2 regions of the Microbacterium sp. NPDC057944 genome follow, and region 2 is predicted to be linked to the other one. Evidence: predicted binding sites of a transcription regulator. Region 2 holds the regulator's gene; the other holds the start of a gene.
What was found. Region 2 encodes HrcA, which represses chaperone genes, less so after heat shock. Its sites were predicted from a motif close to TTNGCACTCGNNNNNNNCGAGTGCNAA; they were not measured.
Positions count from the first base shown of each region.

Region 1: the regulator HrcA is predicted to act here: its motif matches at 13,680-13,706, upstream of groES (co-chaperone GroES).

Region 1 covers NZ_JBHVPJ010000002.1:1,490,033-1,504,954, forward strand. The annotation lists gene ACFVRO_RS16410 (ATP-grasp domain-containing protein) at 1-820, opposite strand, end outside; gene ACFVRO_RS16415 (response regulator) at 822-1,868, opposite strand; gene ACFVRO_RS16420 (DUF4190 domain-containing protein) at 2,096-2,560, shown strand; gene ACFVRO_RS16425 (TetR/AcrR family transcriptional regulator) at 2,631-3,266, opposite strand; gene ACFVRO_RS16430 (DHA2 family efflux MFS transporter permease subunit) at 3,362-4,798, shown strand; gene guaB (IMP dehydrogenase) at 4,862-6,364, opposite strand; gene ACFVRO_RS16440 (branched-chain amino acid ABC transporter permease) at 6,625-7,974, shown strand; gene ACFVRO_RS16445 (branched-chain amino acid ABC transporter permease) at 7,977-8,954, shown strand; gene ACFVRO_RS16450 (ABC transporter ATP-binding protein) at 9,004-9,966, shown strand; gene ACFVRO_RS16455 (ABC transporter ATP-binding protein) at 9,963-10,700, shown strand; gene ACFVRO_RS16460 (ABC transporter substrate-binding protein) at 10,805-12,064, opposite strand; gene rarD (EamA family transporter RarD) at 12,209-13,144, opposite strand; gene groES (co-chaperone GroES) at 13,298-13,594, opposite strand; gene ACFVRO_RS16475 (SAM-dependent methyltransferase) at 13,737-14,922, shown strand, end outside.
Region 2 covers NZ_JBHVPJ010000002.1:225,750-240,671, forward strand. The annotation lists gene ACFVRO_RS10465 (MFS transporter) at 1-357, shown strand, start outside; gene ACFVRO_RS10470 (alpha/beta hydrolase) at 348-1,070, opposite strand; gene ACFVRO_RS10475 (ABC transporter family substrate-binding protein) at 1,159-2,874, opposite strand; gene ACFVRO_RS10480 (dipeptide ABC transporter ATP-binding protein) at 3,004-4,932, opposite strand; gene ACFVRO_RS10485 (ABC transporter permease) at 4,929-5,867, opposite strand; gene ACFVRO_RS10490 (ABC transporter permease) at 5,869-6,852, opposite strand; gene lepA (translation elongation factor 4) at 7,094-8,947, shown strand; gene ACFVRO_RS10500 (DUF1990 family protein) at 9,014-9,667, shown strand; gene hemW (radical SAM family heme chaperone HemW) at 9,667-10,884, shown strand; gene ACFVRO_RS10510 (carboxylesterase/lipase family protein) at 10,874-12,295, opposite strand; gene hrcA (heat-inducible transcriptional repressor HrcA) at 12,366-13,394, shown strand; gene dnaJ (molecular chaperone DnaJ) at 13,433-14,548, shown strand; gene ACFVRO_RS10525 (16S rRNA (uracil(1498)-N(3))-methyltransferase) at 14,552-14,922, shown strand, end outside.

The DNA of each region.
Region 1 (14,922 bases), 1.3 Mb from region 2:
CGGCGATCGTCAGCGGCAGCGCGCCGGGGAACCTCGGGTTGACCTCGAGCAGCATGGCGCGCCCGTCGCGGCCACGGCGCAGCTGCACGTTGGCGACGCCGACGAGTCCGATGGCCTTCGCGATCGCCGACGCGGTCTCCTCCAGCTCCGGGTCGTGCACCGTGCGGCCGGCGATCGCGACCCCGGAGTCGACGCGGGCCCTGGTGCGCGGCACCGCGGCCACGACCTGCCCCGCGGCATCCGCGATCACGTCGACGGAGTACTCCTCCCCGGGGAGGAAGTCCTGCACGATGAGCCCCTCGTCGACGGGGAGCGCATCGAGCGCCGCCCGGTCGGGGACGAGCCGGATGCCGCGGCTGCCCGCCCCCTGGCGGGGCTTCGCGAAGACGGGGAACTCCCAGTCAACGGCCTGCGCCGCGGGGCCGGCGAGCACGGTCCGGGGAGCGCGCCCCGTGTCTGCGCATCTCTCGGCGAGCAGCAGCTTGTCGAGGGAGACCTCCAGCGTGTCGGCGGACGGCGCCGCGAGGACGGCGGGGGCCAGCTCATCGCGGCGCTCGGAAAGCGCGATGAGCTCGACGTCCACGGTCGACACGACCACGTCGATCGCGTCGTCCTCGACCAGTCGCGCAAGGGCGGGCACGAACTCCTCCGCCCGGCCGGGGGGCACCAGTCGCCGCTGCTCGACGGGGACGAGGTAGAGCCCTGCGGCCCAGCCGTCCATGTCGGCCGCGAAGACGGTCAGCTCCGGGCGCTTCAGGAGCGAGCGGATCACCACCACTCCCGCCGGCCCTCCGGCTCCCGTCACGAGTACACGGGGCATGTCAGCCTTCCTGTCGCACGAATTCGTGGGCGCCCACGAAGGCCGCGGTCTCCCGGACGATCTCCAGCGGCTCGACCGCCAGTCCGCCGCCGAACCGCGACCAGTACCGCGCCGTCGCGCGGACGAAGTCCGGTGCGAGGTAGTCGCGATTCGCCGTCTGCGAGTCGAAGCACGCCAGCAGACGCAGCTTTTGCTCCACGTAGCCGTCGATGCGGACGAACCGCGTCGGACGGAAGTCGATCGTCGATGAGGGGCTCTGGTAGCAGGCGACGGTCCCCACGGCGCGGGTCGCGACGGCGGTCGCCTCGTTCACCGCGCGGTGGTCCTGGTGCCGGTCGTGCGGCGAGTGGGTGTACACGATGGTGGGCTGAATCTCCTGGACCACCTCTTCGATGAGGCGCACCGTCGATCCTCCGCCCGACATCTCGGTGTCGACGAGGTCGTGCAGGAACAGCCGTGCGCCGAGGATGTCCGCGGCTGCCAGCGACTCCCGCTGGCGGCTGTCGGCATCCCCTCCCCGTGCTCCGCGCGAGAGCGTCAGGATCGTGATCTCGTCTCCGGCCGCCGCGTGCGCGGCGAGGAGCCCTCCGATGCCGATCTCGACGTCGTCGGGGTGCGCGCCGACGGCGAGCACGACCTCCCTGCGCCGCTCGGCCTCACGCCGGCGACGACCTTCGACGGCCAGGCGCTGGACCGACTCGACGAGGCGGACGTTGTCGAGGGGCTTGGTGAGGAACTCGTCGGCCTGCGCGCGGAGCGCCGAGACCGCGTACTCGACGGACACGTGCGCGGTCATCACCAGCACCGGGATCGCGGGAGCGGAGCGGCGCAGTTCCGCGAGGAGCTCCAGTCCGTTGAGTCCGGGCATCTCGATGTCGGTCACGACCACGTCGGGGCGTATCGTCGCGACGCGTTCGACGGCCTCGCGACCGTCGGCGGCGAGGTCGACGATGCAGCCGGCTCGTCGTTCGAGCACGGTCTTGACGAGCAGCGCGACGTCGGCGTCGTCATCGACGACGAGGACGCGAGTGGGGGTCTCGGTTGTCATTCAGCTCTCCTTGGGGAGATTCCCTGCCGTGGGGAACGGCGCTGCATCCTGGTGCCTTCATCACCGTGACGCGGGAAAGGGCGAGCGGGGTATGACGATTCTGGCATACGGGCATATGGGAGGGATGCTCGGCGCGCGAGCCGCTCGCACGAACCGGTGGTGGCCCGCTCCGCGCAGTCGCTACGCTCGGACTGACGGATTTTCCACCCCAGATCAAGGAGCGATCCATGTCGACCCCGGACCCGCAGAACCAGCCGCCCTCCTCCACGCCGCCACCCGCTCAGGACGGTGGGTTCCCCGTGCCTCCCGCACCCGGCCCGGCCGGGTACGCGGCCCCCGCCGCACCAGCCGCACCGGGGTACTCCGCTCCCGGCTACCCCGCCGCACCCCAGGGCTACCCCGCCACGGCGCCGGTCCCCGGCCGCACCCTGTCGATCGTCGGGCTCATCCTCGCCTTCGTCCTGCCGCTCGTCGGCATGATCCTGAGCCTCGTGGCCCGCTCGAAGCTGAAGAAGGCCGGTGCGCCGACGGGTCTCGCGACCGCGGGGTTCTGGGTCGGCCTCATCCTCACCATCGTCGAGATCATCGGCTTCATCGTGATCGTGATGCTGTTCTCGAGCCTGTTCTCCATGTGCTCCGACCTCGGCCCCGGAGTGTGGGACGTCAACGGCGTCACCTACACCTGCAGCTGAGTCGTCTCCACGAAGAGCGGGACGGATGCCGTGGCGTCCGTCCCGCTCTTCGTCTGCGCAGGGCCCGCCGTCACCAGCGCTCGGCGCCGCGCGGGAGCACGTCGAGCACGTGCGGCAGCTCGCTCGGGAAGCAGGAACGGAACAGCTCGGTGATCTGCGGGTCGGAGCCGTAGTCGTCGACGATACGGAGCCCGATCATGGTGCTGATGAGCATGCCCTCGGCGAAGAACGCCCTCGCCTCATCGGCGTCGAGCCCCACCTCGTCGCGGAAGAAGCGCCAGACCTGCGCGAACCCTCGGCGCGCGGCAGGGCCGATCACGGGGTGGCTGCCGAGCAGGTACGAGTGCGCGAGGGTCTGGTGGAGTCCGCGCACCTCGATGAGGTCGACGTACGCCTCGCCGATGCGCTTGCCCGCGGGGAGGTCGTCGTCTTCGCGGGCGAGGGCGGCGCGGAACGACGTCAGCAGTCGGGCGAGCGCCTCCTCCACTGCGGCGAGGAAGAGGTTCTCCTTCGAGCCGAAGAGGCGGACGACGTAGGGCTGGCTCACGCCGGCCGCCCGAGCGACCTCGTCGGTCTTCGCGCCCTCGTAGCCACGCGCGCCGAACACCGCGAGCGCCGCCTGGACGATCTGCGCGCGCCGCTCCTCCGAGGAGAGTCGCCTGCCCGAGTCGTCGGAGAGGACGTCGGATGCGGCGGCTGAGGTCATGTCGAAAGGTTATCAGCGAATCACTTGACTTTGTAATCATTCGATTACTACATTGCTTCCAGGACAAGTAATCATTCAATTACAACTGGAGCATCATGTCTCAGCCCACCTCCGCGATCAGGCGTCGCCCGGTCGCGCTCGTCATCGCCGCGGCATCCCTCCCGATGTTCATGGCCACGCTCGACAACCTCGTCATGACCAACGCCCTCCCCGTGCTGCACCAGGAGATGGGCGCGAGCGTCGAGGAGCTGCAGTGGTTCGTCAACGCCTACGCCCTCGCGTTCGCCGGCGCGATCCTCATCGCCTCCGCTCTCGGCGACCGGTTCGGCCGCCGCACCGTCTTCGCGATCGGCATCGCCCTCTTCGGCGCCGGCTCCCTGTTCGCCGCCCTCAGCTCCGACCCCGGCCAGCTCATCTCCGCCCGTGCCGTCCAGGGCCTCGGGGCCGCAGCGGTGATGCCCCTCTCGCTCGCGCTCCTCACCGGGGCCGTCCCCGCATCGCGTCGCCCGCTCGCCATCGGGATCTGGGGCGGCGTCTCCGGACTCGGAGTCGCGGTCGGGCCGCTCGTCGGCGGCGCCATCATGGAGGGCTGGAACTGGCAGGCGATCTTCTGGATCAACATCCCCGTCGCGATCGTCGCCATCCCGCTCGCACTGCTCGTGCTCCGCAACGACTTCGGCGCCCGCTCCCGCATCGACATCCCCGGAGCCGTGCTCGCGGCATCCGGCGTCCTCGCTCTCGTCCACGCGATCGTGCGCGGCAACGACGACGGCTGGGACTCCCTCGGCGTGATCCTCGAGCTGGCGCTCGGCACGGTGCTGCTCGTGGCCTTCGTGATCTGGCAGATGCGCGCGAAGGCCCCGCTGGTGCCGCTGCGCCTGTTCCGCGACCGCTCCTTCTCGATCACGAACGTGGTCGGCTTCGCCTTCAGCTTCGGCACCTTCGGCTCGGTGTTCATCCTCATCCAGTACCTGCAGGTCGTGCAGGGGTCGACCCCCTTGGAGGCCGCGGTGCAGACCACGCCCTGGACGCTGGCCCCGATGTTCGTCGCCCCGCTCGCCGGCATGATCGCCCCTCGCGTCGGCACGCGCGCGCTGCTCGTGCCCGGCCTGCTGCTGCAGGGCGTCGCCCTCGCATGGATCGCGCAGATCACCGCCCCCGACCTGCAGTACCCGAACCTGATCGCCCCGTTCATCCTCGCGGGCATCGGGATGGGACTCGTCTTCGCCCCGTCGGCGACGGCGCTGCTCGCGACCCTCGGACTCGTCGACCACGCCAAGGCATCGGGCGTCAACTCGACCATCCGCGAGCTCGGCGTCGCACTCGGCACCGCGGTGATGACCGCGATCTTCGTCGGAGCGGGCGGCCAACTGACGCCCGACCTCTACGTGGACGCCGCGAAGCCCGCCGTGTTCACGGGAGCCGCCGTGCTGTTCGCGGCGACGGTGATCGCGCTGTGGCTCCCGTCCGGGAAGTCGACGGACGCCGCCGCCGCCGAGGCCGTCGAGACGGAGCCGGCGCTCGCGCACTGAACCGGGGACGCAGAAGGGGGCGGATGCCGCAGCATCCGCCCCCTTCTCGCGCCTACGCCGGGCTCACTTCTTGTAGTTCGGCGCCTCGACGACGATCTGCACGTCGTGCGGGTGCGACTCCTTGAGGCCGGCCGCGGTGATGCGGACGAAACGGCCACGGGCCTTGAGCTCCTCGATCGTGCGCGCACCGACGTAGAACATCGACTGACGCAGGCCGCCGACCAGCTGGTAGGCGACGGCCGAGAGCGGGCCGCGGTACGGGACCTGACCCTCGATGCCCTCGGGGATGAGCTTGTCGTCGCTGGGCACGTCGGCCTGGAAGTAGCGGTCCTTCGAGTACGAGGTCTGCTTGCCGCGGGTCTGCATCGCTCCGAGCGAGCCCATGCCGCGGTACTGCTTGAACTGCTTGCCCGACTGGAAGACGATCTCGCCCGGCGACTCGTCGGTGCCCGCGAGCAGCGAGCCCAGCATCACGGCGTCCGCACCGGCCACGAGGGCCTTCGCGATGTCGCCCGAGTACTGCAGGCCTCCGTCGGCGATCACCGGGACGCCCGCGGGGCGCGCGGCGAGCGACGCCTCGTACACCGCGGTGACCTGCGGGACGCCGACGCCGGCGACGACGCGCGTGGTGCAGATCGACCCGGGGCCCACGCCGACCTTGACCGCATCCACCCCTGCGTCGACGAGCGCCTGAGCGCCCTCGCGGGTGGCGACGTTGCCGCCGATGACGTCGATGTGCGCGAACGACTCGTCCGCCTTCAGGCGGCGGACCAGGTCGATGACGCCCTGGGACTGGCCGTTGGCGGTGTCGACCACGAGCACGTCGACTCCCGCGTCGCGCAGCGCCTCTGCGCGCTCCCACGCGTCGCCGAAGAATCCGATCGCGGCGCCGACGCGCAGCCGGCCCTGGTCGTCCTTGGTCGCGAGCGGGTACTTCTCGCTCTTGTCGAAGTCCTTGATGGTGATGAGACCGGCGAGCGTGCCGTCCGCGTCGATGAGCGGCAGCTTCTCCACCCGGTGACGGGCGAACAGCGCGATGACCTCGCCCGCCGCGACGCCGACCGGAGCGGTGACGAGGTTCTCGCTGGTCATGACGTCCTTGACGAAGGTCGTCTGACGCTCGAAGCCGGAGACGAACCGCATGTCGCGGTTGGTGATGATGCCGACGAGCTTGCCGTCGGGGTCGACCACGGGGAGGCCCGAGATGCGGTACTTCGCGCACAGCGCGTCGACCTCTTCGACCGTCGCGTCCGGCGTCGTGGTGATCGGGTCGGTGATCATGCCCGACTCGCTGCGCTTGACGCGGTCGACGTGCGCGGCCTGGTCGGCGATCGACAGGTTGCGGTGCAGGATGCCGATGCCTCCCTCGCGCGCCATCGCGATCGCCATGCGCGACTCCGTCACGGTGTCCATCGCGCTGGAGAGCAGCGGGGTCGCGACCGAGATCCGGCGCGTGATGCGCGAGGAGGTGTCGGCCTCGCTCGGGATCACATCGGTGTGCCCCGGGAGGAGCAGCACATCGTCGTAGGTGAGTCCGACGAAACCGAAGGGATCGTGCTGGTCCATGGATTGTCCTCCTGCGGGGCGCGTGGTGGGGCGGCGGCGTGTACCAATTCTAAGCGTGTCGCGGCTGGAGATATTCCCCGCTTCTCCGCAGGAGGACGGGGATTCCGAGGCCGCAGCCGCATCGTCGGACGACACGGGCGGCGCGCCGTGAGCAGATCGTGCCTTGGCTGAAACAGAACCGACACATTACGCTCATACCGTCGTACATCAAGGCTGATGAACAACTCCGTCATCGCCTGCGTACTGGGGCTGGAGGATCTGTGAGTCTGACGATCACGGCGAGACGGAGCGGAACCCGATGGATCGTGGTGCTGCTCGGCGCACTCCTCGCCATCGCGTTCCTCTGGTTGCAGCCTCCGGCCACGGCATCGGCCGACACGACAGACGACGGCCAGGAGATCACAGACTTCTACTTCGCCGGTGTCATCACCTTCGATGACAAGCCCGTACCCGATGTGGTCATGACCATCAAGGGCAAGGGCTTCGACGGCGAGACCAAGACGGATGCCGACGGCAAGTGGCGGCTGTATGTGCCCGAGAAGGCCACCTACACGCTCACCGTCGACGAGGACACGCTGCCGAAAGGCGTGATCGTCGACGCCGCGCAGCTCCCCGAGGGCACGCAGCCCATCGCGGGGACGACGGCGTCGTTCGAGGTCGAGTTCGGGTTGACCGGCACGAAGATCATGAACCTCTTCCTCGGCGAGGGAGAGCGGATAACCGTCTCCTTCTGGGATCAGCTCTTCTCCCGACTCGTCGGAGGGCTCAACTTCGGACTGCTGCTCGCGCTGGCGTCGATGGGCGCGGCGCTGATCTACGGCACCACGCGCATGTCGAACTTCACGCACGGCGAGATGGTCACCTGGGGCGGACTGCTCGCCATGGTCACGACCACCTTCTGGCACCTCCCCCTGTGGGCGGGGCTCATCGCCGCGGTGGTCGGAGGCGGCCTGTTCGGCTGGGGCATGGATGCCGCGGTCTGGCGCCCGCTCCGCCATCGCGGTCTCGGCACCGTGCAGCTGATGATCGTCAGCATCGGCCTGTCCCTGGCCCTGCGGTACGTCTTCCAGTACTTCGTCGGGGGCGGCACCTACCAGCTCCCCGGCGCGAGCCCCGCACCGATCCAGCTCGGGCCGATCTCGCTGTCGTACATCGACATGATCGCGATGGGCGTGAGCATCGTCGCCATCCTCGCGGTGGCCTACTTCCTCACCCGCACCCGCATCGGCAAGGCGACCAGAGCCATCTCCGACAACCCTCAGCTGGCTGCCGCCTCCGGCATCGACGTCGACCGAGTGGTCCGGATCGTCTGGGTCGTCGCCGGTGTGCTGGCCGCGATCTCCGGCATCCTGTGGGCGTACTTCCGCCCCGGCGTGAAGTGGGACATGGGCACCCAGATGCTGCTGCTCATGTTCGCCGCGATCACGCTCGGCGGACTCGGCACCGCGTTCGGCGCGCTCATCGGCTCGCTGATCGTCGGCATCGCGGTCGAGGTCTCCACCCTGTGGATCCCCTCCGACCTGAAGTACGCGAGCGCCCTCGTCGTGCTCATCGTGATCCTCCTGGTCAGGCCGCAGGGTCTGCTCGGACGCAAGGAAAGGTTGGGCTGATCATGGACTTCGGAAGCATCTTCTCCAACACCGCCGTCTACCTCATCAGCCCGGTCACGATCGCGTACGCCCTGGCGGCGACGGGCCTGGCCGTGCACTTCGGCTACGCGGGCCTGCTGAACTTCGGCATGGCGGCGTTCATGGCGATCGGCGGCTACGGCTACGCCATCTCCGTGCTCTCGTTCGGGCTCCCCTGGTGGCTCGGCATGCTGATCGGCATGGCCGGCGGCGCCCTGTTCGCCGTGCTCCTCGGCATCCCGACCCTGCGGTTGCGCGCCGACTACCTCGCCATCGCGACGATCGCAGCGGGAGAGATCGTGCGGCTGCTGTTCACCACTCAGCTGTTCGACGAGTGGACGAACTCCGCAGACGGACTCGCCCAGTACAACGGCGGCTTCCGCGACGCGAACCCCTTCCCCGAGGGCACCTACGGGTTCGGCCCGTGGACGTTCTCGGCCGACGACCTGTGGAACCGCGTGTTCGGCATCCTGCTGCTGGCCGTGTCGATCCTGCTGGTCTGGTCTCTGATGCGCAGCCCCTGGGGCCGCGTGCTCAAGGGCATCCGCGAAGACGAGGACGCGGTGCGCTCGCTCGGCAAGAACGTGTTCGCCTACAAGATGCAGGCGCTCGTCGTCGGTGGTGTGATCGGCGCCGCCGGCGGCATCGTGTTCGTGCTCCCCTCGGCCGTCGTGCCCGGCAACTACACGACCTCGCTCACCTTCTTCCTGTGGACGATCCTGCTGCTCGGCGGCGCCGCCACGGTGTTCGGACCGACCCTCGGCGCCGTGCTGTTCTGGGTCGTGTTCGCGTTCCTCGCGAACCTGCTGCCCGGCATGGCGAAGGCCGGCGTGCTTCCGATGTCCGATAGCCAGGCCTCGACGCTCGTGTTCATCTTCGTCGGCGTCGCGCTCATGCTGCTCGTGATCTTCCGCCCGCAGGGCATCCTCGGAGACAAGAGGGAGATGACCTTTGTCAAGTGAACTGAACCCCGAGGGCTCCGCGGAGTCCGCCGCCCCCGCGACGGGAAGCATCCGCCGTCCGAAGACGACGGGCCTCGCGAAGGGACCTGCGGCGCCCGGCGTCGCGAAGGTCGATCCGATCCTCGTGGTCGACGCGGTGCAGCGCCGCTTCGGCGGTCTGACCGCGGTCGACGTGGACCACGTGGAGATCCCGCGCGGCGCCATCACCGCCCTGATCGGGCCGAACGGCGCCGGCAAGACGACGCTGTTCAATCTGCTGTGCGGGTTCGACCGCCCCAACAGCGGCTCCTGGTCGTTCGACGGGAACAACCTCGCGGGAGTGCCCTCGTTCAAGGTCGCGCGGATGGGCCAGGTCCGCACGTTCCAGCTGACGAAATCCCTGTCGCTGCTGACCGTGCTCGAGAACATGAAGCTCGGCGCCCCGCACCAGAAGGGCGAGGGCTTCTGGGCTTCGCTCTTCCCGTTCCTCTGGCGTTCGCAGGACACCGAGATCGAGACGAAGGCGCGCGAGCTGCTCGCGCGCTTCAAGCTCGACGCCAAGGAGAAGGACTTCGCGGCGGCGCTCTCCGGAGGTCAGCGCAAACTGCTCGAGATGGCTCGGGCGCTGATGAGCGACCCTACCCTGGTGATGCTCGACGAGCCGATGGCCGGCGTCAACCCGGCCCTCACCCAGTCTCTGCTCGACCACATCCTCGACCTCAAGGAGCAGGGTATGACCGTGCTCTTCGTCGAGCACGACATGCACATGGTCAGGCACATCGCCGACTGGGTCGTCGTCATGGCCGAGGGGCGCGTCGTGGCGGAGGGTCCGCCGGAGGACGTCATGGAGGACCCCGCGGTCGTCGACGCCTACCTCGGCGCGCACCAGGACCTCGACCTCGGAGCCGTCACCGGGCGCATCCCTGTGCTGGAGGATGCCGCGGCCGCACGGCTGCGCGAGAAGATCGAGGCTGAAGCCGAGGCGGAGCTCGCCGTGGAAGAGAACGATTCCCCCGAGGAGGGTCGCGCATGAGCGATGAGAAGGTGATCGTCGAGCTGAAGGACGTCCATGCCGGGTACCTGCCGGGCGTGAACATCCTCAACGGGGCGAATCTCGTGGCCAGGCAGGGTGAGCTGATCGGGATCATCGGCCCGAACGGCGCCGGCAAATCGACCCTGCTGAAGTCGATCTTCGGCATGGTGAACGTCCGCTCCGGCGACATCACCGTGAACGGCGAGAGCATCGTCGGCCTCAAGGCCGACAAGCTCGTCAAACGCGGGGTGGCCTTCGTGCCGCAGACGAACAACGTCTTCCCCTCGCTGACCATCGAGGAGAACCTGCAGATGGGGCTCTTCCAGAACCCCAAGATCTATGCCGAGAGGCTCGAGTTCGTCAGCGGCATCTTCGCGGAGCTCGGCAAGCGGCTCAAGCAGCGCGCCGGCTCCCTGTCGGGTGGAGAGCGCCAGATGGTCGCGATGTCGCGCGCTCTGATGATGGACCCGTCGGTGCTCCTGCTCGACGAGCCGTCTGCGGGCCTCTCCCCCGTGCGACAGGATGACGCGTTCATCCGCGTCTCCGACATCAACAAGGCCGGCGTGACCACGATCATGGTCGAGCAGAACGCCCGTCGCTGTCTGCAGATCTGCGACCGCGGGTACGTCCTCGACCAGGGCAAGGACGCGTACGAGGGCACGGGGCGCGACCTGCTGAACGATCCCAAGGTCATCGGACTCTACCTCGGCACGCTGGGCACCGACGCCGCCTGACGCGCGTTCGTCTCGTCGCTGCGCTCCTCGCTCTGCGAACGAGACGAACGCGCCGGGCACGGAGAAGGCCCCGGATGCGAGCATCCGGGGCCTTCTCGGCGATATCAGTTGGTGCGGGTGATGGTGTTGTCCGCGCCGTACTTGTAGATGCCGATCGTGGCGCCCTGCGGGTCGCCGTTCTCATCGAAGGTGACCTCGCCGGAGTAGCCGTCGTAGTCGGCCACCTTGCCGGAGTTGATGATCTTGGCGCAGTCGGCGAAGGTCGTGCACTTCTCGCCGTCGCCGGAGCCGCCCGAGACCTCCTGCATCTTCGCCGCGATGTCGGCGCCCTTGGTGGAGCCGGCGGCGAGCGACGCGAGAGCCACGAGCACGACAGCGTCGTACGCCTCACCCGCGTAGGTGAAGTCCTTCACCTCGGCATTGCCCTCGCCCGTCCAGAAGGTCTGCAGACGCTTCGTGAAGTCGTCGGCGAGCTTGGGGCCGGCCTTGGTGCCCTGTGCGCCCTCGAGCGAGACGGGGATGTCGGTGCCGTAGTCGGACAGGTTCCCGTCGACCATGTAGAACTTGTCGGCCGTGATGCCGGCGTTCACCAGCAGCGGGGCGATCGTCTTGAACTGGTCGAAGGACACGATGGCGACGGCGTCCGGGTTCTGCGCCTTGATGGTCTCGACCTGTGCGTCGAACTGCGCGTCGCCGACGTTGAACGACGCCTCGGCGACGACCTTGCCGCCGGTGCCCTCGAACGTCTTCTTGATGGCGTCGTTGAGGCCGGTGCCGTACGCGTCGTTCTGGTAGATGATGCCGAGGGTCTTGTGACCGTCTTCGGCGATCAGGTTTCCGAGCACCTCGCCCTGCAGCAGGTCGCTGGGGGCGGTGCGGAAGTACAGGCCCTTGTCGTCCCACGTGGTGAAGTCGGGGGAGGTGTTCGAGGCCGAGATCTGGAGGATGCCCGCCGCGACGTTGCCGTCGAGGATGAGCTTCGAGACGCCGGACGCCGCAGCGCCGACGATGGCGGACACGCCTGCACCCTGCAGCTTGGTGATCGAGGTCTCGTAGGCCTTGGTGTCGGTGTCGCCTTCGTCCTCGGCGGTGAGGTCGATGGTGATGCCGGCCTTGGCGTCGTTGATCTCCTTGACGGCGAGGCCGACGCCCGACTCCATGGGCGGACCGAGGAAGGCCAGGGCGCCGGTCTGCGGCAGCAGCGACCCGAGCTTGAGAGTGAGATCCGCGGACGGCTTGCTGCCGCCGTCGCCGGAGTCGGACGGCGTGCTGCTCGCGCAGCCCGAGATGACGAGTGCGGATGCGCTGACCAGCGCGATCCCCGCGAAGACCTTCGCTGTGCGCGAGCCCTTCAGTGCGTTCATGATGCTCCCTTGCGTAACTGAACGTGGATTGTGACCACAGTCGGGTGCTCTAACCCTAGAGCGTGGCAGGAGCGCGTAGTGGGTGCTTAGGTTTCGGTGCGTTAACGATCCGGCACCGGGTACCGCCGTCGATGCACCCGAGGTTCAGACGAGTTCTGCAGGTCCGCTTCCACGGCCCCGCCGCCCCGCGAGGAGAAGGTCGGCCACGAACACGCCGATCGCGATCCAGACGAGGATGAAGCCGGCCCAGCGTGCGGGAGGCATCTCCTCATGCAGGAAGGCGACGCCGATCACGAACTGCATGATCGGGGTGATGAACTGGATCATCCCGATGAGGGTGAGGTCGATCCGTCGCGTCCCCGCCGCGAACAGCAGCAGCGGCACCGCCGTCGCGACGCCGGCGAAGCCCAGCAGCAGTGCGTGGGGGACGCCGTTCGCCCCCATGGTGATGCCTGCGGGGGTGAAGGCCACCAGGATGAGCTGCACGATCGCGATGGGGATGAGCCAGAAGGATTCGAGGGTCAGACCGCTCACGGCATCCACCGCCGGTCCGATCTTCTTCTTGATGAGTCCGTAGATGCCGAAGGACGCGGTGAGCGAGAGCGCGATCCAGGGGAACTCCCCGTAGGCGACGACGATCACGATCACCGCGACGGCGGCGATGCCGATGGCCGCCCACTGCATCCGGCGGATCCGCTCGTGCAGCACGAAGACGCCCAGCAGCACCGTGGTGATCGGATTGATGAAGTAGCCGAGGCTCGTCTCCACGACCCGGTCGTTCAGGGTGCCGAGGACGAACACCTGCCAGTTCACGTAGATCAGCAGGCCCGCGAGCGCCGTGAGTCCGAGCAGCTTCGGTTGCCGGATGATGACGCCGAAGGCCGTCCATCCACGTGTGACGGTGAGCAGGATCAGGCAGAAGACGAAAGACAGCAGCACACGCCAGGCGACGACCTCCCACGCACCCGTGGGCACCAGCAGCAGGAAGTACAGCGGCAGCACGCCCCAGAGCAGGTAGGCGGCGACGGCGTAGACGGCCCCCGCGGTCTGGCCGGTGCGGGCGGGAGCGTCAGGGGTCACCGCACAACCCTATGCCCGTGGGCGCAGGCCAAGCGCGCGTTCACGCGCCACGACCGCGGTTCGGCAGGAATCGATCGCCGCGTGGCCGCTCCGGACATGCGAAAGGGGTTCGGATGCCGAAGCATCCGAACCCCCTCTGCGATGTGCGCTGGATCAGCGGACGACGACCGCGAGGACGTCGCGAGCCGACAGGACGAGGAACTCGTCTGCGCCGAACTTCACCTCGGTGCCGCCGTACTTGCTGTAGAGCACGCGGTCGCCCACGGCGACGTCGAGCGGGACGCGGTTGCCGTTGTCATCGATGCGGCCGGGGCCCACGGCCACGACCTCGCCCTCCTGGGGCTTCTCCTTGGCGGTGTCGGGGATGACCAGGCCACTCGCGGTGGTCTGCTCGGCCTCGACCTGCTTGATGACGATGCGGTCCTCGAGCGGCTTGATGGAAACCGACACGGTCTACCTCTTCTTTCTTGACGCTGACACGAAAGACTTGTTCGCACTCTCAACCCGAGAGTGCTAATCCAGTCTAAGCGCTCAGCTGGCACTCATGCAATGCGAGTGCCAGCCGGGCACGACCTAAGCTGAACGGGTGGAGATGTCCGAGCTGCGCGCCCTGCTCACCCCCGACGGAATCGAGCTCCTCGACGCCCTCGGGCCGATCGAGTCGACGGGCGAGGTCGCCAGGGCGGTGTCGCGGCTGCGCGCTGCGGGCCACTCCCCCGACCTCGTCTCGGCGGTCGTGGGGCAGGCCCACCTGCGCGCCAGGGCACGGACGAAGTTCGGTGACTTCGCCGAGCGGATGCTGTTCACCCGCGCCGGCCTCGAGCAGGCGACGAGACTGGGGGTCGCCGCACGGCACGCCCAGCGCATCCGCAGCGCCGGTCTGACGAGCGTCGCCGATCTCGGCTGCGGAATCGGCGGCGACGCCCTCGCCTTCGCCGGGGCAGGACTCGAGGTCACGGCCGTTGACGCCGACGAGGTCACAGCCGCGATCGCCGCGTACAACCTCGCGCCGCTCGGATCGGACGTGCGCCACAGCACGGCGGAGGATGCGTACCGGGAGCTGAGCACGGCGACCGCGCCCGCCGCTCGCGCGATCTGGATGGACCCCGCGCGACGCACCTCCGGGCACAGCGAGACCCGCCGCGTCTCGGCCGACGACTACTCACCGTCGCTGGACTGGGCCTTCGACGTGGCATCGCGCACGCCGACCGGCATCAAGCTCGGCCCCGCGCACGATCGCGACAGCCTCCCCGCCGACGCAGAGGCCCAGTGGGTGAGCGCCGACGGCAGCGTCGTGGAGCTCGTGGTCTGGACCGGCGTCCTCGCCAGAGAGGGCGTGCGCAGAGCGGCGCTCCTCATCCGCGGCGAGCGCTCCTACGAGCTCACCGCGGGCGCCGACGCCGAGGACGCGCCGGTGCGCCCGCTCGGCGTCTTCCTGCACGAACCGGACGGAGCCGTCATCCGTGCACGGCTCATCGGCGATGTCGCCCGCAGCCTGGAGGCGGGCATGCTCGACGAGCGCATCGCATACCTCACCTCGGATGCCGCGCTCACGAGTCCGTTCGTGCAGTCGTTCCGCGTGCGCGAGACGATGCCCGCCAATCCCAAGGCGATCAGTGCGGTGCTCAAGAGGAACGGAATCGGCACCCTGGAGATCAAGAAGCGCGGCATGGACGTCGACCCTGCGGCCTTCCGCAGGAAGCTCGCGTTGAAGGGTTCGGAGTCGGCGACGCTGATCCTCACCCGCATCGGTGACGAGCGTCTGGCGATCCTCGCCG
Region 2 (14,922 bases):
ACTCTCACCGTGGCCTCGACCCTCGTGCAGGCGTCGTCCGGAGTGCTCATCGCTCTCGTCCCGACGTTCGAGGCGACGATGGTCGCCGCGGCGCTCATGGGGCTCGGCTACGGCGCCTTCTCGACGGTCGGTCTGGCGTTCGCCGCCGACCTCCTGCCCGACGAGAAGGACCATGCGCGGGATCTGGGCATCGTGAACGTCACCGCCGCGCTCGGACAGCTCATCGGCCCCGTGCTCGGAGCCGGTCTCGTCGCACTCGTCGGAGGCTTCTGGCTCGTGTTCGTGATGGCAGCCGTGCTGTCCGTGGTCGGGGGGATGCTCACCGCCTTCGCGCGGCAGCGGGTGCGTCAGGCCTGAGCCTCGATCGTCGCGATCGCGAGCTGCAGTGCCGCGTTGAACACCCGTGGGCGCATCGCGGTGACCAGGTGGGTCGTCCGTGGGACCACGATGAGCTCGGCGTGCGGGGCGAGCCGCTGGAACAGCCCCTCGTTGACCCGCAGCTGGTCGTACTGGCCGTTGATGAACCAGAGCGGGACGCGGATCCTCTCGACGGCGGAGGCGATGTCCAGCGTGGTGAGACTGCGCAGGGCGGCGTCCTGAGTGTCGAGAGCGTACCCGCCCGCGGCGAAGTCCGACCGGGTCTCCAGGGGGATCGTCGCGTCGAGGATCTTCTCGGTGAGCCACAGGCCCCGGTCTGGGAGCGAGTTCACCGCTCCGGCGATGAGACGATAGGCCGCCAGACCCGCGCCGTGGGGGAGTGAGGTGCAGGATGCCGCGATGAGACCCGTGACCGGCGGGGTCTGCGCGCCTCCTGTGTAAGCGAGCGACAGCAGGCCGCCCATCGAATGCCCGACGAGCAGTACGGGTCCCTTCTCCGCCGCCGCCCGCACGGCGGCGTCGATCGTGTGCAGCGCCTCGTGCAGGGTGAAGTCCTCGTGCAGACGCGTGCCGTGTCCGGGGAGGTCGACGGCGGTGGCGGTCATGCCGCGCTCGTCGAGATAGGCGAGCTGAGACCGCCACATCGTCGCAGATGTGCGGATGCCGTGCACGAAGACGATCTGGACGCTCACGGACTCAGCTTAGATACGCCCTCCGACAACGCGAAAGCGGGGCCGGTGGATGTCCACCGGCCCCGCTCCCTTCTCTCAGATCAGAGAGTTACTTCTGCCATCCGAAGTCCTCGATCGGCGTGACGCCGAAGAGGTCCAGGCCGACGTACGGCCAAGGCGTGAGGTTCGCCAGGCCGTTCTTGACCACGTAGATCGACGGGCCGTTGTAGAGCGGGATGACGCCCCACGTCTCGTCGATGATCTTCGGCTCGAGCTTCTCCGCCGCGGCGGTCCAGCTCTTCGCGTCCTTCTGCGACTCGACGTCGTCGGCGATCTGCTTGTCGATGTCGGCGTTGCCGGTGCCCGACAGGTTCAGCTCGCTCTCCGAGCAGTAGAGCTGGCACATCCAGGCCGGTCCGAACGGGTCGGAGTCGCTGAAGCGCAGGCCGGCGATGTCCCAGTTCTTGGTCGGGAGGTCCTTGGCGAAGTCGGCGGAGGCACGCACATCGACCTTGACGTCGATGCCGATCTCCTTCTCCTGCGCCTGCAGCGACTTGGCGAGAGCCTCCTGCGTCGGGTCGGAGCCGAACACCGGGTAGACCACGCTCAGCTTGACGCCGTCCTTCTCGCGGATGCCGTCAGAGCCTTCCTTCCAGCCGGCGTCGTCGAGGAGCTTCTTGGCTGCCTTGACGTCGTGCTTCAGGCCGGCCTCGGCGAACGCGTCGACGTAGCCTTCCTGGAACGCGTACATGTTCAGCGAACCGGCGGCGGGCTCTTCGTAGCCGAGGCCGTTCCAGGCGATCTGCTTCTGCTGGTCGATGTTGATGCCCAGGAAGAACGCCTTGCGGACGTTGACGTCCTCGAACTGCGGCTTGTCGCCGTCGAGCATCAGGATCGTCTTCGCGGTCTGCTGGGCGCGGCGCACGACCGTGTCCTTGACCGACTTGACCTGCTCGAGGCGGTCCTTGGAGTTCGCGCCCACCATGTCGATCTCGCCGTTCTTGAAGGCGTTGATCGCGGCGTCGGGCTCGAGCTGCTGGAAGGTCACCTTGTCGAGCAGAGGAGCGTTACCCCACCACTCGGGGTTCGGCTTGAACGAGATGAAGCCCTTGTTGGCGTCGAACTCGTCGACGATGTACGGGCCTGCACCCCACTCGGAGTGCGGGTTGCCGATGTACGCGTTATTGAACGTGTCGACGTCGGCGTGCTTCGGGTTCAGGACACCACCGGTGAGGAACACCATGGACGGCCAGGCGTAGATGCCGTCGAACGTGACCACCGCGGTCTTCGCGGTGTCGCCCTGCTCGACCGACTTGACCTGCTTGTAGCCGTCGGTCGCGTTGGGGCTGTAGCCCTCGTCGGACGAGCGGTTCGCCTTCCAGGTCGCGTCGATGGCGGTCCAGTCCATGTCGGTGCCGTCGTTGAAGTGCGCCTTGTCGGTGAACGTGAAGGTGACGGTCGTGTTGCCGTCCTTCTCGCCGATCTCGTACTTGTCGAGGTAGGCGTCGTTCTTGTAGACCTCGCCCTCCGGCTTCACCAGCAGGATCTGCGGCATGTAGAAGTACCAGAGCGTCGAGGTGTCGGCGACTCCGTCGCCGTGGAAGGCGTTGAGCTGCTCGGGGATGCCGTTGATGCCGAGGTGGACTTCGCCGCCCTCCTTCATGTCGGCCCGAGCCTGGGGGTTGTAGTCGGCGGACTTGGTCTCGACCGGCTTCTCCGAACCGTTCCCGCCACCGGTGTTTCCGGATCCGCTCGCGCAACCCGCGAGGGCGAGTGCGAGGACGCCGCTGATCGCGACAGCCCCCAACAACTTCTTGTGCTTCATGGTGCTCCTTTCGCCTTTCGGCGTTTCATAAAGGGAAGAATAGTTCGCTGTTGATCACCGCACAGCGGCGGACAGTGAATACCGGCTAACCGTTATCGGACGGTGACCAGACCTCGCATCGGCATCCGCTCAGACCGTCGCAGGCTTCGTCGACATGGTCTCCGGGTCGAACACGACGCGCTGACGCGTGCGCTCGATGTCCGGATCCGGCACCGGGATCGCCGACAGGAGAGCCTTGGTGTAAGGATGCTGCGGGTTGTCGAAGACATCGTCGACGTCGCCGTGCTCCACGAACTCGCCGAGGTACATCACGGCGACGCGATCGGCGATGTGCCGCACGACGGACAGGTCGTGTGCGACGAACAGGTACGACAGACCCAGCTTGACCTTGAGCTCGTCCAGCAGGTTGATGACGCCGGCCTGGATCGACACGTCCAGCGCCGACACCGGCTCGTCGAGCACGACGATCTTCGGGTTCGTCGACAGGGCTCTCGCGATGCCGATGCGCTGGCGCTGCCCGCCGGAGAACGCCTGCGGGAACCGGTCGCTGTGCGCCGGGTTGAGGCCGACGATGTCCATCAGCTCGTCCACTCGCCGGTGGACCTCGGCCTTGGGCGTGCCGATCGCGCGCATCGGCTCGGCGATGATGTCGGCGACGGTCATGCGCGGGTCGAGTGCGCCCATCGGGTCCTGGAACACGATCTGGATGTCGCGGCGGAGCTCGCGCTCGATCTTCCTGCTGTGGAGATCGTTCACGCTGGTGCCGGCGATGACGATGTCACCGTCGGTCTGCTTGACCATGTCCATGATCTGCAGCAGCGTGGTGGTCTTGCCCGAGCCGGACTCGCCGACGATCGCCATCGTCTCGCCCTCGCGGACGTCGAAGCTGATGCCCTTGATCGCCTGGACCTCGCCCACCTTGCGCTTGAGGAACGCGCCCTTGAGGAGCGGGAAGGTCTTGGTGAGGTTCTTGACCTCGAGCGTCACGGGGCGCTCCTCGCGCGGCGTCCGGGTCAGGTCACTCTCCGGGATCACCCTGGCGGGGAAGACGGGGAGGCCGCCGAGCAGACCGCCGTCCTCGATCTCCTGCGAGCGGATGCACGCGGCCAGGTGGCGCTCGCCCGTGCCGGTCGACACCGGCAGCAGCTCCGGTTCGCCCGTGCGGCAGGCATCCATCGCGATCGGGCAGCGGTCGGCGAACGGGCACGCGTCTGGGAGGTTGACCAGCAGCGGCGGGTTCCCCTTGATCGGGGTCAGCGGCTCCTTCTCGGCCTTGTCGACGCGGGGGATCGCCCCCAGGAGCCCGATCGAGTACGGCATCCGCGTGCGGTGGAAGAGCTCGCGGGCGGGTGCGTGCTCCACGGGCTTTCCGGCGTACATCACCATGACGTCGTCGGCGGTGCGCGCCACCACGCCCATGTCGTGGGTGATCATCATCACCGCGGCGCCGGTCTCGTCCTGCGCCTTCTCGATCAGATCGAGGATCTGCGCCTGGATCGTCACGTCGAGAGCGGTCGTCGGCTCGTCGCAGATGATGAGCTTGGGGTTGTTGGCCATCGCGATCGCGATCACGACGCGCTGGCGCATGCCGCCGGAGAACTCGTGCGGGAACGACTTCATGCGCCGCTCAGGGAACGTGATGCCCACGAGCGTCAGCAGCTCCACCGCGCGATCCCATGCGTCCTTCTTGGAGAGGCTGCGGTGCACCGTGAGCGCCTCGATCAGCTGGTCGCCGACCGTGAACACGGGGGTGAGGGAGGTCAGCGGGTCCTGGAAGACCATGGACATGCCGTTGCCGCGGATCACGGACAGCTGCTTGTCCGACTTGCCGATCAGCTCCTGGCCGTCGTAGACGATGGAGCCGGTGACCTTCGCGTTCTCGTCGAGGAGGCCCATGATCGCGAGGGACGTGACGGACTTGCCCGAGCCGGACTCGCCGACGATCCCGAGGGTCTTGCCTGCCTCCAGATCGAAGGAGACGCCGCGCACGGCGTCGACGCGGCCCGCTTCCGAGGCGAAGCTGACCCGGAGGTCGCGGACGGAAAGGACGGTGCTCATGCGCGGCCTCCCGCTGCAGACGTGGGATCGAGGGCATCACGCAGGCCGTCGGCGACGAGCGCCATCGACACGGTGAGAAGGGTGAGGGCCGCGGCGGGGAAGTAGAACAGCCAGGGCGCGGTCGTGAGGCTGCTGGAGCCGGTGCCGATGAGCGCGCCCAGCGAGACATCGGGGATCTTGACGCCGAAGCCGAGGAAGGACAGACCCGTCTCGGTGACGACGGCGTTGACAACACCGAGGGTGAAGTTGATCACCAGGAGGGATCCGATGTTCGGCAGCAGGTGGCGGAGGACGATCCTCATGCCGCCGACGCCCATGTAGCGGGCGGCGCTGACGTACTCGCGTTCACGCAGGGAGAGCGCCATGGTCCAGATCACCCTGGCGGGGAAGTACCAGCCGATCACGAAGATCATGATGAGCGCGATGACCCGCCAGTCGCCTCCCGACTTGTTGGAGATCATCGCGAGGATGAGGAAGCTGGGGATGACCATCATGAAGTGGATGACCAGCAGCGCGATGCGCTCGGTCCAGCCGCCGAAGTAGGCGGCTGCTGTGCCGACGAGCGCCGAGACGATCGTGACGCCGACCGAGACGCTGACGGCGATCATGAGCGAGCGCTGCAGACCGAGCGCCACCTGAGCGAACAGGTCGTTGCCGGCGTTGTTGGTTCCGAACCAGTGCTCGGACGACGGTCCGGTGCTGAGGTTGAGGAAGTCGAGCTCGACCGCGTCGTATCGGGCGATGAGCGGTCCGAAGATCGCGAAGAGCACCAGGAGGACGAAGATCACCAGGCCGGCGAGAGCGCCCTTGTTGCGGGCGTAGCGGCGCCAGTAGAGGGTCCACTTGGAGAGCCGCTTGGTCGCGACACGCGTGGTCTCAGGTCCCGCGATGCCGGAGGGCGGCTGGACCGTGGGGTCGATCATGTCGGTGGTCATGTCAGCTCACTCTCACTCGTGGGTCGAGCACCACGACGGCGATGTCGGCGAGGATGGCGCCGATCGCCGTGAGGACGGCGCCGAAGGCCGCGATGGCGACCGTGCCGTGGATGTCGTTCGTTCCGATGGTCTTGATGAAGTACTGGCCCATGCCGTTCCAGGCGAAGATCGTCTCCGTGAGCACCGCGCCGGTGAACACACCGGGGATCGTGAAGGCCACCTGGGTCGCGACGGGGATCAGCGAGGTGCGCAGCGCGTGCTTGCGGATGGCCTGCTGCTTGGTGAGGCCCTTGGCGCGCGCCGTGCGCACGTAATCGGCGTTGATGTTGTCCAGCAGGAGTGAGCGCTGGAGGAAGTGGATACCGGCGTAGCCGGTGAGCACCAGGGCGATCGTCGGCAGCGTCAGATGCTGCAGCACGTCGACGAGGACGGGGAAGAACCCTTCGACGTCCTGGCTCGACGAGCCGGTGACGTAGAAGATGCGCACGCCCGTCGCCTCGTTCAGCGCGATCGCGAGGATGACGACCGCGAAGGCGGCGACGACGATGGGGATGTTCATCGTGATGATGCTCGTGGCCTGGCCGATGCGGTCGGCGAGCTTGTACTGGCGGGATGCCGTGTACACGCCGAGCGCGATGCCGAGGACGGTGAAGAGGATCGTGGCTCCCAGGACCAGCTCGGCGCTGACCCACATGCGGTAGCCGACCTGCTCGTTCACCGAGCCGCCGGTCGGGCTCACGCCCCAGTCCCACCGCAGCAGGATCCCCGTGAGCCAGTTCCACCACCGTTCGATGAGAGGGACGGTGTCGCTGAGGTTGCGCGGCTTGAGGAGGTGGACGATCTGCTCCTCCGTCACCGGAGGGCGGCGACCGACGTAGTTGCTGCGCGGGTCGAGGAAACCCCACGCGAGGAAGTACGTGAGATTGGTCGCGACCACGATCATGAGCAGCCAGCCGAGTGCTCGGCGCACGAGATACTTGATCAAGGGTGTGATTCTTTCTCTTCTACAGACGCGCGCGGGATCTGCCGACGCAACGCTGAGCCGGGTAGTCATTCAACCACCAACTGCTGGACTGCGCGACACGACACCTGCACGCTGTCTGTGACGGAGTCTTGTCGCTCATGGGATCCGGTGTCACCGATTGCTCCCGGGCAACTTCGCGAGACTACCACCAGTTATGAGGGAATCTCGGATCGGCCCGCGCTCACCCTAGACTTGAGGCGACATGTCACCACGCGCTCTCACTCCTCTTCAGCCTGCCGCGACTCCGGCCACGCAGATCCGCAACTTCTGCATCATCGCCCACATCGACCACGGCAAGTCGACCCTCGCCGACCGGATGCTCCAGATCACCGGAGTGGTCTCCGACCGCGACATGCGGGCCCAGTATCTGGACCGCATGGACATCGAGCGCGAGCGCGGCATCACGATCAAGAGCCAGGCGGTGCGGATGCCCTGGCAGATCGGCGAAGAGACCTTCGCGCTGAACATGATCGACACCCCCGGTCACGTGGACTTCACGTACGAGGTGTCCCGTTCCCTCGCCGCGTGCGAAGGGGCGATCCTCCTCGTCGACGCGGCTCAGGGCATCGAGGCCCAGACGCTCGCCAACCTGTACCTCGCGCTGGAGAACGACCTCCACATCATCCCGGTCCTGAACAAGATCGATCTCCCGGCCGCCGATCCGGAGAAGTACGCCAAGGAGCTCGCCTCCCTCATCGGCGGGAAGCCGGAGGACGTGCTGCGCGTGTCGGGCAAGACCGGCGTCGGCGTCGAGGAGCTCCTCGACCGGCTCGTGCAGGAGATCCCCGCGCCGAAGGGCGACCCCGAGGCGCCGGCGCGAGCCATGATCTTCGATTCCGTGTACGACGCCTACCGGGGCGTCGTCACTTATGTGCGAATGGTCGACGGCAGCCTGTCGCCTCGCGAACGCATCCAGATGATGTCGACCGGCGCGAACCACGAGCTCATCGAGATCGGCGTGTCCAGCCCCGAGCCGATTCCGAGCAAGGGCCTCGGCATCGGGGAGGTCGGGTACCTGATCACCGGCGTGAAGGATGTGCGACTCTCCAAGGTCGGCGACACGGTCACGGCATCGCGGAAGCCGGCATCCACGGCCCTCACCGGATACACCGACCCGAAGCCGATGGTCTTCTCGGGCGTGTACCCGATCGATGGCAGCGACTACGCAGAGCTCAGGGAGGCGCTCGACAAGCTCAAGCTCTCGGACGCATCGCTGGCCTACGAGCCGGAGACGTCCGTCGCACTCGGCTTCGGCTTCCGCTGCGGGTTCCTCGGGCTCCTGCATCTCGAGATCATCACCGAGCGCCTGTCGCGCGAGTTCGGACTCGATCTCATCACCACGGCGCCGAGCGTCATCTACGAGGTGCTCACGAGCGACACCGGTGAGACGGTCACGGTGACCAACCCGAGCGAGTATCCGGACGGTCGCATCGGCTCGGTGTCTGAACCGATGGTGAAGGCGGCGATCCTGCTGCCCAAGGACTACGTCGGCACCGTGATGGAGCTGTGCCAGAGCCGCCGGGGCACCCTCCTGGGCATGGAGTACTTCTCCGAGGAGCGCGTCGAGCTGCGCTACAACATGCCGCTCGGCGAGATCGTCTTCGACTTCTTCGACCAGTTGAAGTCCAAGACCCAGGGGTACGCCTCGCTGGACTATGAGCCCTCCGGTCAGCAGGAGGCGGATCTGGTCAAGGTCGACATCCTGCTCCAGGGCGAGAAGGTCGACGCCTTCAGCTCGATCGTGCACCGCGACAAGGCCTACGCCTACGGCACTCTGATGACCGAGCGGCTTCGCAAGCTCATCCCGCGGCAGCAGTTCGAGGTGCCGATCCAGGCGGCGATCGGCGCCAGGATCATCGCTCGCGAGACGATCCGCGCGATCCGCAAGGACGTGCTCGCCAAGTGCTACGGCGGTGACATCACCCGAAAGCGCAAGCTCCTCGAGAAGCAGAAGGAGGGCAAGAAGCGCATGAAGATGGTGGGTCGCGTCGAGGTCCCCCAGGAGGCGTTCATCGCCGCGCTCTCCGGCGACGTCGAGGGCAAGGACAAGAAGTAGTCCGGTTCTGGGTGCCCGCGGCGCGTGGGGGTGATCGCTCAGGCAAGCCGAAGTAGGGTGGAGATCATGCGGCGCGGGACTTTCCGAGACGACACGGTTGACTATGCGGCCGTGGGTGCCACCCACGCCCCGGATCTGATGCAGTACCCGCCGGAGCGCAGCATCCCGGCGGAGCAGTCCTGGCGGATCGGCAGCGGCTCCGAGCGGTTCCAGACGGCAGGGGAGTCCCTGCTGTCGTGGACGGCGCAGCGCGCCGCAGGGCTCGGCATCCAAGACGTGCGCCCGGCCCCCGGTCCCGCGTACGCAGGAGTGAGCTTCGACGCCGAGGGAAACCCCATCGCGCCGAGCAAGCACGACATCGAACAGCGCTTCGACGCGGAGGGCACGCCCTTCGTCGGCCCGGGAATGACCCTGAAGCTGCACGGCCATGTGGCAGGCATGAGCGCCGACGCCGAGCTGCGGGTGATCTCCGTGACGGAGGAGAAGCGCCGCATCGGCTTCGTGCTCGGCACGGTCGGAGGATCGGTCGTGAGCGGCGAGGAGTCGTTCGACATCGACTGGCGCGAGGACAACGATGAGGTGTGGTTCACCGTCCGCGCCTTCGACGCGCCGAACGCGATGCTGTACCGGATGGTCCCCGCGCTCGTGAAGCGGCGCAGGAAAGAGCTGTTCGCCCGGTACCTGCGGGCGATCTCCCCGCTCTACTCGACCCCCGTCTGATGGCGGGTCCCCTTCCCCTCGGCGATCCGGCCCCGGCGGACGGCGGGCTCCCCGCCGATCTCTCCGTCGATCCCTCCGTGCCGTTCTCGGCGTACCTGCACATCCCGTTCTGCCGTGTGCGGTGCGGGTACTGCGACTTCAACACCTACACCTCGGGCGAGCTGCGCGGCGCCAAGCAGGAGGACTACGCCGACACCCTCGCCGCGGAGATCTCCCTCGCCCGTCGTGTGCTGTCGGACGCCGGGGCGCTCCGGCCGATGGACACGGTGTTCTTCGGAGGCGGCACGCCCACGCTGTTGCCCGCGGGCGACCTCGCGCGGATGCTGGATGCGGCGGTGTCGGCCTTCGGGCTCGCCGACGGCGCGGAGGTGACGGTCGAGGCGAACCCCGACACGGTGACCCCCGAGGTCGCCAGGACTCTCGCCGATGCCGGTGTCACCAGGCTCTCCATCGGCATGCAGTCCGCCGTGCCGCACGTGCTCGCTGCGCTGGATCGCACGCACCGGCCGGAGAACGTCCGCACCGCCGTCGAGGCGGCGAAGGGCGCCGGTCTCGCGGTCAGCGTCGACCTCATCTACGGTGCGCCGGGGGAGTCCCTGGCCGATTGGGAAGCCTCTCTCGACGCCGCGCTCGACCTCGAGTCGGACCACATCTCCGCGTACGCGCTGATCATCGAAGACGGCACGAAGCTGGCCAGGCAGATCCGCCGCGGCGAGGTGCCGACACCCGATGACGATCTCCAGGCTGACATGTACGAGCTCGCCGACTCGCGGCTCGCCGCCGCCGGTTTCGAGTGGTACGAGGTCAGCAACTGGGCGCGCTCCGCGGAGCAGCGTTCGCGTCACAATCTCGCGTACTGGCGGGGGAGCGACTGGTGGGGCTTCGGCCCCGGGGCGCACAGTCACGTCGCGGGCCTGCGCTGGTGGAACGTGAAGCACCCGGCCGCATACGCGCAGCGGCTCGCGGCATCCGAGTCCCCGGCTGCTGGAACCGAGCGTCCGGATGAGGCGTCGCGGATGCTGGAGCGGGTGCTGCTGCTGAGTCGTCTCGCCGAGGGCATCGCCGTGGCAGACCTCCCCGCAGGGAACCGAGCCCGCGTCGCCGGCCTGATCGCCGACGGTCTGGTGGATCCTGCCTCCGCCGTTCGCGGCCGCGTTCGGCTGACGCTCCGCGGCCGGCTGCTGGCCGATGCGGTCGTGCGGGAGCTCACCGACTAGGGAGCAGATCCATGCCGGTCGTGCGTCGCTGGGGAACCGTGGTGGTCACGGCATCGAACAGGCGCGTCCTGCGCTCGGAGCCGAAAGCGGGCCATCCGGGGTCGCCCGTGGTGACGAAGGAGACCCACGCGCGGTGCATGTCGGCGGCGAGCTCGCGCGGAGCGTCGGTCCCCGCCATGCGCTGCGTCTCGGGGTCGTCGAGCCGGTCGAACACGAACCCGAGCTCGAGCGCGTGCGCGGCGCGGAGATCGCGCACGGGGCTGGGCCACGCGAACTCGTAGACGTGGGTGTTCGCGGGGCGTGCCCCCGCGACGCGGCTGAGCGGAGCGCGGAGCATGACGTCGGTCGCGAGCTGTCCGAAGATCTCCCCGGTCGACGCCGAAGGGAAGTCGGCGCGGTACGCGGCCACCGCACGGCCGGGGATGCGCAGCGCGAGACGCGCGATCAGCAGCTTCGCCCTGCTGATGCCGGCGAGCGCCTCCGGGGGGAACCACAGCCGGTACTCGTCGGTGTTGCTGCCGATGAGCAGCGGGGTGTCGATCTCGCCGAGCACCTCGTGGGGAGACCGGGGGAGGCTGTCGGGGTCGATCGAGAACTGGAATCCCGGCGCGCCCCCGAGGGGTGAGGAGCCTGCCGCCTGCGCGCGACGGGCCTGCAGGAGTTGATCGGGATCGACGCCGGCGAAGGACTCCCTATCGGGGCGGATGCCGAGCCGCTTCGCCAGCTGCGCGGTGACGCGCCCGGCCTTCTCCGGCGTCTGCGCCTCCAGAAGACCGGACTCGATGATCGCCTGAGCGATCAGCGCACGCGACTCCGGACGGGCCAGGAGACCGGCGACGATCGCGCCGCCCGCCGACTCGCCCATCACCGTGATGCGTGCCGGGTCGCCGCCGAACGCCGCGATCTCGCGGTGGACCCAGTCGAGGGCGGCCGCGGCGTCGCGCAGGCCGAGGTTGCGCGGTGCGTCCTCGAGCACGGAGAAGCCCTCCGAGCCCAGGCGGTAGTTGATCGAGGCGAAGACGATGCCGGCGCGCGCGAAACCCGTGCCGTCGTAGATCGAGAGCGCGGCGGTGCCGCGTTCGAGGGCGCCGCCGTGGATCCACAGCAGCACGGGCGCGTCCGAGGCGTCGACCGGCGACCAGACGTTGACGGTGAGGATGTCCTCGCCGTCGATGCGCACCGAACCCAGCAGCTCGCCGGTCGCGCCGGAGTAGGGGAGCTGAGGAGACGTGGGGCCGAAGGACGTGGCGTCGCGCTCGCCTGTCCACGCGGCAGCGGGCTGCGGCTCGCGGAACCGGTTGTCCCCGAACGGCGGCGCGGCATACGGGATGCCGAGGAAGCGACGGACGCCGTCCTCGACGGTTCCTCGGAGGACCCCGGTGCTGACGGAAGCGGTGGACGGCGTGGTCATGAGCGCCATCCTAGGGTGCACGCGATAGGATTGGCACTCTATCGGTCCGAGTGCCAGGCGGGAGGGTGAGATGGTCACAGAGCGAGGCCTGCAGGTGCTGCGCGCGATCGTGCAGGACTACGTCGAGACGCACGAACCCGTCGGCAGCCGCACGATCGTCGATCGTTACTCCTTCGGCGTCTCCGCGGCCACCATCCGCAACGACATGGCGCTGCTCGAGGACGAGGAGCTGATCGCCGCTCCGCACACCTCGTCGGGGCGCGTGCCGACCGACAAGGGGTATCGCGTCTTCGTGAACCACCTGGCTCAGCTGCGGCCGCTCACCGTGGCGCAGCGCAGCGCGATCGAGTCCTTCCTCGCGGACCCCGCCGATCTCGACGACCTGATGGCGCGCACCGTCCGTGTGCTCACGCAGCTCACGGGGCAGGTCGCCCTGGCGCAGTACCCGTCGTTCGCCCGCGCGCATCTGACCCACCTGGAACTCGTGGCGCTCGCGCCGAGCCGGATGCTCGTCGTGCTCGTCACCGACGCCGGCGGCGTCTCACAGCGCATGACCCCGCTCCCGGTCGAGCTCGACGAGGCCGACGTGGCGGTGCTGCGGGCGCGGCTGTCCGCGCTGATCACGGGCCGTGCGGTGAGCGACGCCGCTGAGCGCCTGCAGACCCTTCTCACCGATGACACGACGACGGATGCCGCGCTGCGCGCGCTCGCGACCGTCATCATCGACGAGCTGGGCGAGTTCCGCCAGGAGCGCCTCGTCATGGCGGGGGCCGCGACTCTGGCCCGGCGCGAACAGGACTTCCGCGGCAGCATCCATCCTCTCCTCGAGGCGATCGAGGAGCAGGTGACGCTGCTGCGGCTGATGAGCGAGATGGAGACCGACGTGCACGGGCTCGCCGCGAGCATCGGCACGGAGAACGCTCCGTTCGGTCTCGGCGAGGCATCGATCGTCGCCAGCAACTACGCCGCACCGAGCGGCACCGCGCGCGTCGGCGTCATGGGCCCGACCCGCATGGACTATCCGAGCAACCTCGCGGCGGCGCGGGCCGTGGCCCTCTACCTGTCGCGGATGCTCGACGAAGACGAGGCGAGCCGCTGAGGCGGCCGCCGAACGAACACACACGGAGAAGGGCCATCGTGGCGGATCACTATGAGGTTCTCGGGGTATCCCGAGAGGCGTCCACCGACGAGATCAAGAAGGCGTACCGACGCCTCGCGCGTCAGCTGCACCCGGATGTCAACCCGGGCGAGGAGGCGGCGGAGCGCTTCAAGCTCGTCACGCACGCGTACGACGTGCTCAGCGACGACGAGTCGCGACGCCGGTACGACATGGGCGGCGGAGACGGCGCCGCAGGCAACTTCGGCGGATTCGGAGGCTTCGGCGACATCTTCGAGACCTTCTTCGGCGCCGCGCAGGGCGGCGGGCGCGGCGCGCGTCCGCGGTCACGGCGCGAGCGCGGCCAGGACGCGCTCGTGCGTGTGACCCTCGAGCTCGGCGACGTGGTGTTCGGCGCGCACCGCGACATCGAGGTCGACACGGCGGTGCTGTGCGAGACGTGTCAGGGATCCTGCTGCCAGGAGGGCACGTCGCCCGTCACCTGCGACATCTGCGGCGGCTCCGGCCACGTGCAGCGTCAGGTCCGCAGCCTTCTCGGCAACGTGATCACCTCGCAGCCGTGCGGCACCTGCGAGGGCTACGGCACGACGATCCCGTACCCCTGCGGAACCTGCGCCGGTCAGGGGCGGGTGCGGTCGCGTCGCACGGTGTCCCTCGACATCCCCGCCGGCGTGGAGACCGGGCTGCGACTGCAGCTGCCGGGCTCCGGCGAGGTGGGCAAGGCCGGTGGCCCCAACGGCGATCTGTACGTCGAGGTCACGGTGAGCCCGCACGCGGCGTTCAGCCGTGACGGCGACGACCTCCTCGCCACGCTCGAGGTCTCCATGACCGACGCGATCCTCGGAACGGACACGAAGATCCAGGGGCTCGACGGCGAGGTCGACCTGGAGATCCGCTCCGGCATCCAGTCGGGTGACGTCCTGACGATCAAGGGCCGCGGCATCACCCCGCTGCGGGGATCCCAGCGTGGTGACCTCAGGGTCGGCGTGCAGGTGGTCACGCCCACCAAGCTCGACTCCGCACAGCGCGCGCTCATCGAGGACTTCGCGAAGAAGGCGAAGTCGCCGGGACCGCAGCTCGCCCAGTTCCAGCAGGGGCTGTTCTCCAAGCTCCGCGACCGCTTCCGCTCGCACTGAGCCATGGCGCTGCACTTCCTGGTCGAGACGTCGAGCGATGCCGCGGTCGGCGACCTCGTGTCGCTCACCGGCACGGAGGCGAAGCACGCGGCGGTCGTCCGGAGACTGCGTGTGGGCGAATCCGTGACGATCGGCGACGGTGCAGGCGTCTGGCTCACCGGTGTCGCCGAGGAGGTCTCTCCGACCCGGGTGGATGTGCGCGTGTCCGACCGTGCGGTCCACGACGCGCCGACGCCCCGCATCGTCCTCGTTCAGGCACTGGCCAAGGGCGATCGCGATGAACTCGCCGTCCAGGCGGCCTGCGAGCTCGGCGTCGACGAGATCGTCCCGTGGCAGGCGAGCCGCAGCGTGACGCGCTGGGACGGACCCAAGGC